Regions from separate parts of the Kitasatospora sp. NPDC058046 genome, predicted to be linked through region 2. Evidence: riboswitches for the same ligand, from Rfam matches in the RefSeq annotation. Region 2 holds a riboswitch; the other holds the start of a gene.
The links. A riboswitch is a leader RNA that binds a small molecule or an ion and turns the genes downstream of it on or off. The one in region 2 is predicted to bind S-adenosylmethionine.

Region 1 (4,937 bases), on a different contig from region 2:
CTGGGCGCCGGGCTGCTGGGCCGGCATGCGGCCGGTGCCGACCTGGAAGTCGACAGCGGCGGAGCCGACGCCGACCAGGCTCGGACCGTCACTGCTGCCCTGGCCGTTCAGGCCGTGGCAGGAGGAGCAGCCCACGGCGAAGAGCTTCTTGCCCTCATCGATCGCGAGCGACTGCGCGGCGACGTCGGCCTGCGCCTTGTCGGCGGGCGCGAACGCGGCGTACAGCCCCCCGGTTGCCGCCAGGGCGAGAAGTAGGACGACCAGCGCCGCCAATGGGTGGCGCCGTCGTGCGGAGAGCTTTTTCACGGAATAACCCCGGTGTCAGGATCTGGTCGACTGGTGGGTGCACCCGGCGGCCGGTCTGGCCGGCACGAGGCTGCCTGTCTAGGGCTGCGCGCGCGGTCGGTCGGTGGGAGCGTCGGCACCGGCAGAAGCGGCCCGTCGCCGGTGAGGGCGGGGGCCGCAGCCGGTGGCCAGCGACCTGATCAGCTGGTTACTTGATCAGGTAGATGGTCGCGAACAGGCCGATCCACACGACGTCGACGAAGTGCCAGTAGTACGACACGACGATCGCGGCGGTGGCCTGCTCGTGCGTGAAGCGCTTGGCTGCGTACGTCCGTCCCAGGACCAGCAGGAAGGCGATCAGACCACCCGTCACGTGCAGCCCGTGGAAGCCGGTGGTCAGGTAGAACACCGTGCCGTACGGGTCGGAGGACAGCGACAGGCCGTCCTTCTTGACCAGCTCGGTGTACTCGAAGACCTGGCCGCCGATGAAGACCGCGCCCATGGCGAACGTGAGGATGAACCACGCCCGGAGCTTCTTCACGTCTCCGCGCTCGGCGGCGAACACGCCGAGCTGACAGGTCAGCGAGGAGAGCACCAGGATCGTGGTGTTGACCGAGGAGAAGGGCACGTTGAGGGCGTGGGCCTTCTCGGTCCAGAACTCCGGCCCCTTGACGGAGCGGAGCGTGAAGTACATCGCGAAGAGGGCCGCGAAGAACATCAACTCGGAACTGAGCCAGACGATCGTTCCGACGCTGACCATGTTCGGCCGGTTGACCGATCCGTGCGCGTGCCCGGTTTCTACTGCTGTTGCTGTCGCCACGACGGACATTATGTCGGTCCCTTATTCCGTCTTCACGTCGGGGGGTGTCCCTCGGAGTGTCCGGTGCGTGCGGTATGCCCGCTTGGGGGGCGACGGGGTGCCCGTACGGGGGGTGAGCAGCGGCGTGTCCCTTTTCTGATGGTTCCTCGGAGGAGCCTGGACCCCGTTGCCCGGCGCGCCGGTGCACGGTCGGAGTAGCCGAGGGAGGTAGGGGGGAGGGCGTCCGGGTGAGCCGTACGGGTGGACCGGGCGGGGTCGGGTGACGGGCCGTCCTCCAGGCGGGTTAGTCCGGGGCGCGGCGGCTTGAGGAGGAACGTGCGCGAGGGGGACTCGGCGGAGGGTGATCGGGAGTAGCATCCGGATCAGGCGAACGTGGTCCGGATCACACTTGAGGGAGCAGGGCCCATGGCGTACACGACCGATGAGACGCTCACCGTCCTCGTCTACAGCGACGACCGCAACACCCGCGAGCAGGTGCTGACGGCGCTCGGCCGCCGCCCTGCCGAGGACCTTCCGGAACTGTCCTACCTGGAGTGCGCGACCACCCCCGCGGTGCTCAAGGCACTGGAGAAGGGGGGAGTGGACCTCTGCGTGCTGGACGGCGAGGCCGTTCCGGCCGGCGGGCTGGGCCTCGGGCGCCAGCTCAAGGACGAGATCTACGGCTGCCCGCCGGTCCTGGTGCTGATCGGCCGGCCGCAGGACTCCTGGCTGGCCGCCTGGAGCCGGGCCGACGCCGCGATCTCCCGTCCGGTGGAGCCGGTGGCGCTGGCCGGGGCGGTCGCCACCCTGCTGCGGGACCGGCTGGCGAAGCGGACTCCGGCCGTCCGCTGAAATCCGCGCCAGGAGTAGGAAAGACAGGGGTAGAAGCGGGCGCTCCGCTCGATAGGCTGGCTCCATCCGTACGGACGTCCCCGGAGCGGGGAACCGACAACAGCTGGAGTCAGCCATGGTGAACGTGAACCCTGCGAACGGCGGTAGCGACCCCGCGCAGGTGGTCCGCACCTGGCCGGACCTCCTGGCGGCACTGTTGCAGGGGGAGGACCTCGACCGCTCGTCCACCGCGTGGGCGATGGACCGGATCATGAGCGGCGAGGCGTCCCCCGTCCAGGTGGCCGGGTTCATGATCGCGCTGCGGGCCAAGGGCGAGTCGGTCGAGGAGATCGCCGGCCTGGTCGACGCGATGTACGCGCACGCCGAACCGCTGGAGATCCCCGGCCCGGCGGTGGACATCGTCGGCACCGGCGGGGATCGGGCGAAGACCGTCAACATCTCCACCATGTCGGCGATCGTCGCGGCGGCCGCCGGCGCCAAGGTGGTCAAGCACGGCAACCGGTCGGCCTCCTCGACCAGCGGCTCCTCGGACGTGCTGGAGAAGCTCGGGGTGGCGCTGGACCTCTCCCCCCGGCGGGTCGCCGAGGTGGCCGAGGAGGTCGGGCTGACCTTCTGCTTCGCGGCGAAGTTCCACCCCTCGATGCGGCACGCCGCCACCGCGCGGCGCGACCTCGGGGTGCCGACCGCCTTCAACATCCTCGGCCCGCTGACCAACCCGGCCAAGGTCACCGCGCACGCCATCGGCTGCTTCGACACCCGGCTGTCCGGGCTGATCGCCGGGGTGCTGGCCCGGCGGGGCGCCACCGCGCTGGTCTTCCGCGGCGACGACGGGCTGGACGAGCTGACCATCACCACGACCTCGCAGGTCTGGCTGGTGCGCGACGGGGTCGTCACCGAGTCCACCTTCGACCCGCGGGACGTGGGCATCGAGCTGGTCGGCATCGAGGCGCTGCGCGGGGCGGACGCCTCGTACAACGCCGAGGTCGCGCGGCGGCTGCTGGCCGGCGAGCACGGGCCGGTGCGGGACGCCGTCCTGCTGAACACGGCGGCGGCGCTGGTCGCGCTGGAGCTGGGCGACGCGCCGCTCACCGAGCAGCTGGCGGCCGGCATGGAGCGGGCCGCGAAGGCGATCGACTCCGGTGCCGCGCAGGACCTGCTGCGGCGCTGGTCGGAGGCCACCAGCCGGGCCTGAGGCGGCAGTTGGGGAGCCCGTGCCGGTACGCCGGTGCGGGCTCCCGTGCTGTCCGGATGCTGGATGCCCGTTTGACCACCCGGTGGACCAGGCCTAGAGTCTTCGCCAGGTCATGAGTGACAGCGCCAAGCCCCAGCTGGCTGTCCGGCAACCCTCCGTCCGTGGCGGGGTGCCCTGGGTGAGGACCGGGTCGTCACGGCAAGCCGTCCGTGCGACAAGCGCGGACGCCCGACGACTAGCACTCCCGGGGTCCCTTGCCCCAGAAGGAGTGCATCCCCATGTCTCTGGCCACCGAAATCCGCACCCCGCTCGCCGTCCTCGGCGCTGACGTCCAGGTCCCGCTCGCCAGCGGTGAGAAGGTCGGCTACGCGGCGCTCGACTACGCGGCGAGCTCGCCGGCGCTCCAGCGGGTGTGGGACGACGTCGCCGCCTACGCGCCGTACTACGGCAGCGTCCACCGCGGGGCCGGGTACCTCTCCCAGCTGTCCACCGACCTGTTCGAGCAGAGCCGCCGCACCGTCGGCGAGTTCCTCGACCTGCGCGAGGGCGACCAGGTGGTCTTCACCCGGGCCACCACCGACTCGCTCAACCTGCTGGCCTCCGCCGTCCCGGCCGGCACCCGGGTGTTCGCCTTCGAGACCGAGCACCACGCCTCGCTGCTGCCCTGGGCGCACGCCGGACTGGACGTCACCTACCTGCGGGCGCCGCGCTCGCGGGCCGAGGCGGTGGCCGCGCTGGACGCCGCGCTCGCCGAGGCGCCCGAGGGCCCCAAGCTGCTCTGCGTCACCGGCGCCTCCAACGTGACCGGCGAGCTGTGGCCGGTCGCCGAGCTGACCGCGACCGCGCACCGGCACGGCGCCCGGGTGGTGCTGGACGCCGCCCAGCTGGCGCCGCACCACCGGGTCTCGGTGCGCGAGCTGGACGTCGACTGGATCGCCTTCTCCGGCCACAAGATCTACGCGCCGTTCGGCGCCGGGGTGCTGGCCGGCCGGGCGGACTGGCTGGACGCGGCCGAGCCGTACCTGGCCGGCGGCGGGGCGACCCGGACGGTGGCCCGGGAGGCCGACGGCTCGGTGGCCGTGCAGTGGCACACCGGCCCGGCCCGGCACGAGGCCGGCTCGCCGAATGTCATCGGCGCCTACGCGATCGCCTCGGCCTGCCGGGCGCTGACCGAGGCCGGCTTCGACGGGCTGGAGGCCCGCGAGCAGCAGCTGATCGCCCGGCTGACGGCCGGGCTGGCCGAGATCCCGCAGGTCAAGGTGCTGAACCTGTTCGGCGAGGGCTCCGCCCGGGTGGGCGTGCTGTCCTTCGTCGTCCGGGACTGGAACAGCTCGCACTTCTCCGCCGCGCTGTCCGCCGAGTACGGCATCGGGGTGCGCGACGGCCTGTTCTGCGCCCACCCGCTGGTGCGCACGCTGCTCGGCGACGAGGACGAGGCACCGTCCGAGTGTGGTGCGCCCGAGCCGTCGCTGCCGGGCGAGCGCAGCCTGAACGCGATCCGGGTGAGCTTCGGAGCCGGGACGCCGGACGAGCACGTCGACCGCTTCCTGACCGCCGTCCGGGAGCTGGTCACGGAGGGCGCGGCGTGGAACTACCGCAACGAGGGCGGGCGCTGCGTCGCCACCGTGCAGGTCGAGCGGGGCCGGCGCGCCGAGGGCTGACCGCTACTCGTCCAGGCCGAGGGCGAAGGCGGCCTCCAGGTCGTGCTGGGAGTAGGTGCGGAAGGCGATCTGGGTCTCGGTGTGGGCCACGCCCGGGACCTTGTTGAGCCGGCCCGGGATGACCTCGGCCAGGTCGTCGTGCCGGCGC
Region 2 (4,937 bases):
CGCCGGAATGCGAGCGGTCGCCCGCGCATACGGAGAACGGATTTCCGTACGCGCGGGCGACCGCGGGTTCTGCTTTGTCGGCTCAGCAGCCGCCGGCCACCGCCGGGATGATCGAGACGCTGGCGCCGTCCTTGATCTCGGTCGCCAGACCCTCGGCGAAGCGCACGTCGTCGTCGTTCACGTAGACGTTCACGAAGCGGCGCAGCTTGCCCGTGTCGTCCAGGATGCGGGCCGCGATGCCCGCGTGGTTCTTCTCCAGGTCGGCGACGACCTCGGCCAGGGTGGCACCCTCGGCGGTCACCTCGGCGGCGCCGTCGGTGTAGGTGCGCAGGATGGTGGGGATGCGGACGGTGGCGCTCATGACTCTCCTAGCGGGGGCGGGGCCTATCGGGTGGTTCAGGCGGACACGAGGCCGGCGGCGCGGAACGAGTCCAGCGTCGGGCGGATGACGGCGGTCATCCCGGAATCGGAGACGGCGTCCAGGGTCTTCAGCCCGTCGCCGGTGTTGATCGCGACGGTCTCCTTGGCCGGGTCCAGCTGCCCGGTCTCGACCAGCTTCTTCAGCACGCCGACGGTCACCCCGCCCGCGGTCTCGGCGAAGATCCCCTCGGTCCGCGCCAGCAGCCGGATCGCCGCCACGACCTCGGCGTCCGTGACGTCCTCCACCGCGCCACCGGTACGGCGGGCGATGTCCAGCACGTACGGGCCGTCGGCCGGGTTGCCGATCGCCAGCGACTTGGCGATGGTGTCCGGCTTCACCGGCTTGATCACGTCCCGGCCGGCCTTGAACGCGGCCGACACCGGCGAGCAGCCCTCCGCCTGGGCGCCGAAGACCTTGTACGGCCGGTCCTCGACCAGGCCGAGCCTGATCAGCTCCTGGAGCCCCTTGTCGATCTTCGTCAGCTGCGAGCCCGAGGCGATCGGGATCACGATCTGCTCCGGCAGCCGCCAGCCGAGCTGCTCGCAGATCTCGTACGCCAGCGTCTTGGAGCCCTCGCCGTAGTACGGCCGCAGGTTCACGTTGACGAAGCCCCAGCCCTCGCCGGCCGGGTCGCCGATCAGCTCCGAGCAGAAGCGGTTCACGTCGTCGTAGTTGCCCTCGATGCCGACCAGCTCGCCGCCGTACACCCCGGCCATGACGACCTTGCCCTGCTCCAGGTCGTGCGGGATGAACACGCAGGACCGGAACCCGGCCCGGGCCGCCGCCGCACCCACCGCGCCGGCCAGGTTGCCGGTGGAGGAGCAGGACAGCGTGGTGTAGCCGAACGCCCGGGCCGCCTCGATCGCACACGCGACCACCCGGTCCTTGAACGAGTGCGTCGGGTTCCCGGAGTCGTCCTTGACGTGCAGCTGGGCGGTGAAACCGAGCTCCCGGCCCAGGTTGTCCGCCTTCACCAGCGGGGTCCACCCCGGGTTCAGGTTCGGCTTGGACGCCACGTCGGCCGGCACCGGCAGCAGCGGCGCGTACCGCCAGATGGAGGCCGGACCGGCCTCGATCCGCTTGCGCAGCTCCTCGGCGCCCTCGCTGCCGAACTCGTAGGCGATCTCCAGCGGGCCGAAGCACTCCAGGCACGCGAAGCTGGGGCCGAGCGGGAAGCGGGTGCCGCACTCGCGACAGGACAGCGCGGCGGCCGGGCCGAGGTCGACGGAAACGGGTGCGGCAGTGTCGATAGCCATGATGGCGAGGCCTCTCTCCTCATCTTCCCCGTGGCGCGGTCGCGACACGGGACGGAATTGGCACCTGTCCCGCCGGGGCCTGTCGACAGACAGCCGCGCGAGAAGGTTGCCGGGACGTCAACGGGCCGTTCCCTCAGTCCCTCTGGATGAGCTTGTGAAATTGTGGTGGTGCTCAACGGAGACCCCGGCGTGCAAAGGTCCGACCGCTGTACGAAGACTGTATCCGAAGGCGTCAAACCTGAACGGGACCGTCCGCCAAGCGAGATGACCCGTCCCACCGACCTCGCCGAGGAGATCTCCGTGCCCGCCGAACCGACTCCCGCGCTCCTCCCGCAGGCGGCGTCCTGGCTGCGCCGCCGCTCCTGGAGCGCGGCCGACCGGCCGGTCCGCACCCTGCTCGACGCCAAGGAGCGCACCGGTCGCACGGTCAGCGTGGTCCTCCCCGCCCTGGACGAGGAGGCCACCGTCGGCGACATCGTCCGCACCATCCGCCGCGAGCTGATGGAACGCCTCCCGCTCGTCGACGAACTCGTCGTCGTCGACTCCGGCTCCACCGACGCCACCGCCGCCGTCGCCGCCGAGGCCGGCGCCCGGGTCGAGCACCGCGACGCCGTCCTGCCCCGGCTGCCCGCCGTCCCCGGCAAGGGCGAGGTGCTCTGGCGCTCGCTGCTGGTCACCCACGGCGACATCGTCTGCTTCGTCGACGCCGACCTGCGCGAGTTCGACCCGGCCTTCGTCTCCGGCATCGTCGGCCCGCTGCTCACCGACGAGTCCATCCAGCTGGTCAAGGCCATGTACGACCGCCCGCTGGAGTCGGAGGGCGCCGTCCTGCCCGCCGGCGGCGGCCGGGTCACCGAACTCGTCGCCCGCCCCCTGCTCAACCTCCACTGGCCGGAACTCGCCGGTTTCGTCCAGCCGCTCGGCGGCGAGTACGCGGCCCGCCGCTCACTGCTCGAACGGCTGCCCTTCCCCACCGGCTACGGCGTCGAACTCGGCCTGCTGGTCGACGCCCTGGAGCTGGCCGGCCTGGACGCCCTCGCCCAGGTGGACGTCGGCGTCCGGCACCACCGCCACCAGGACGGCCAGGCCCTCGGCCGGATGGCCGCCACCATCTACCGGACCGCCCTGGAACGCCTCGACCGAACCCACCGCCTCAAGGCCTCCGCCGACCTCGTCCACCCCCACCTCACCCAGTTCACCCGCGACCCGGAAACCCGCGCCTTCACCGCCCACACCCACCCGGTGACCGCCCTCGAACGCCCCCCGATCCACACCCTCCCCGAGTACGCCGCCCACCATTAGGGCCTCTCTTCGACGGGCCGCACGGGTTTGCCACGCCGACCCCACGGCAACATGCCAACCATGGGCGATCTCACGACCAACCGTTCGAGCGTGACCGGCACCGCCCCCGTCCTGGTGGCGTCCAACCGGGGACCGGTGTCCTTCAGCACCGCCGACGACGGCACGCTGACCCTGCGCCGCGGCGGCGGCGGCCTGGTCTCCGGCCTCTCCGCCATCGACGACCCGAACGCCGTCTGGGTCTGCGCCGCCCTCGACGACTCCGACCGCAGGGCCGCCGCCGAGGCACCCCACGGCCGCCTCGACCTGGCCGGCCACGAGGTCGGCGGCCAGGCCGTACGGATGCTGGACATCGACCCGCTGACCTTCGCCCGCGCCTACAACGGCGTCGCCAACTCCACCCTCTGGTTCGTCCACCACCTGCTCTACGCGACCCCCACCGCGCCCTCCTTCGACGCCGCCTTCCGCACCGAATGGGCCGCCTACCGGGCCTACAACGAGGCCTTCGCCGAAGCCCTCGCCGCCGAGGCCGCCCCGAACGCCGCGGTCCTCGTCCAGGACTACCACCTCTCCCTGGTCCCGGCCCTGCTCCGCGAAGCCCGCCCCGACCTGCGGATCGGCCACTTCTCGCACACCCCCTGGGCCCCGCCCGAGTACTACCGGATGCTGCCCGACGACGTCGCCCGGGCCGTCCTCACCGGCATCCTCGGTGCCGACCGGGCCGGCTTCCTGACCCAGCGCTGGGCCCGCGCCTTCGCCGCCTGCTGCGAGGACCTCCTCGGCGCGACCGTCGACCACGACGCGCTCACCGTCACCGTCGACGGCCGCACCACGCGCCTCGGCGTCCACGCCCTCGGCGCCGACGCCGACTTCCTGCGCGAGCGCGCCCACCGCCCCGACGTCGACGAACGCCTCGCCGCCCTCCGCGCGGCCGTCGGCGACCGCCGCACCATCGTCCGGGTCGACCGCACCGAGCTGAGCAAGAACATCGTCCGCGGCCTCCAGGCCTACCGGCACCTGCTCCGCACCCGCCCCGAGTGGCACGACCGGGTGGTGCACATCGCCTTCGCCTACCCGTCCCGCACCGACCTCGCCGAGTACCGCGCCTACACGGCCGCCGTCCAACGGCTGGCCGAGGAGATCGACGCCGAGTTCGCCACCCCCGCCTGGCAGCCCCTGATCCTCCACGTCGACGACGACTTCCCGCGCTCCCTCGCCGCCTACCGGCTGGCCGACGTCGCCCTGGTCAACCCCATCCGCGACGGCATGAACCTGGTCGCCAAGGAGGTCCCGGTGGTCTCCGACCACGGCTGCGCCCTCGTCCTCTCCCGCGAGGCCGGCGCCCACGCCGAACTCAAGGACGACGCCCTCACCGTCAACCCCTACGACGTCATCGCCACCGCCGAGGCCCTCCACGCCGGCCTCACCATGAGCCCGGAGGAGCGCGCCGACCGCACCAAGCGCCTGGCGGCGGCGGCCACCGCGCTCCCCCCGCAGCAGTGGTTCCTGGACCAGCTCAACGCGCTGTGAGCGCGTCCGCCAAGGCCCCCAACAGCTCCACCACGCCCTCCGGCCCGGCGACCACCAGGTCCGCCCGGTCGGCCAGCTCCCGCACCGGCGCGTCCCCCACCGCACCGGCGCAGACCAGCACCCCGGCCACGCCCTCGCCGCGCAGCTCCTCCACCGCGGCGAAGGCCGCCACGTCCCCCAGGTCGTCCCCCGCGTAGAGCACCGACCGCGCCCCCCGCTCGCGCAGGAACCCGGTCAGCGCCGCCCCCTTGTCCACCCCCGGCGGCCGCAGCTCCAGCACCAGCCGCCCGGGCTCCACCACCAGCCCGTGCCCGGCCGCCAGCTCCCCCACCGGCGCCCGCAGCAGCTCCAACGCCTCCTCCGGCGCCGCCGTCCGCCGGGTGTGCACGGCCACCGACCGCCCCTTGTCCTCCACCCACGTCCCCTCGGGC

Region 1: another riboswitch for S-adenosylmethionine. It lies ahead of ACFVU7_RS01335 (aminotransferase class V-fold PLP-dependent enzyme); the one in region 2 lies ahead of thrC (threonine synthase).

The regions. Positions count from the first base shown of each region.
Region 1 is NZ_JBHVRS010000001.1:287,435-292,371, reverse strand. Features, by position in the region: gene ACFVU7_RS01355 (c-type cytochrome) at 1-306, opposite strand, end outside; gene ACFVU7_RS01350 (heme-copper oxidase subunit III) at 494-1,114, opposite strand; gene ACFVU7_RS01345 (hypothetical protein) at 1,511-1,936, shown strand; gene trpD (anthranilate phosphoribosyltransferase) at 2,052-3,128, shown strand; SAM riboswitch class IV at 3,237-3,355, shown strand; gene ACFVU7_RS01335 (aminotransferase class V-fold PLP-dependent enzyme) at 3,407-4,789, shown strand; gene ACFVU7_RS01330 (Lrp/AsnC family transcriptional regulator) at 4,793-4,937, opposite strand, start outside.
Region 2 is NZ_JBHVRS010000022.1:4,889-9,825, reverse strand. Features, by position in the region: gene ACFVU7_RS34220 (MoaD/ThiS family protein) at 83-361, opposite strand; gene thrC (threonine synthase) at 397-1,677, opposite strand; SAM riboswitch class I at 1,694-1,830, opposite strand; gene ACFVU7_RS34210 (glucosyl-3-phosphoglycerate synthase) at 1,942-2,979, shown strand; gene ACFVU7_RS34205 (trehalose-6-phosphate synthase) at 3,040-4,506, shown strand; gene otsB (trehalose-phosphatase) at 4,493-4,937, opposite strand, start outside.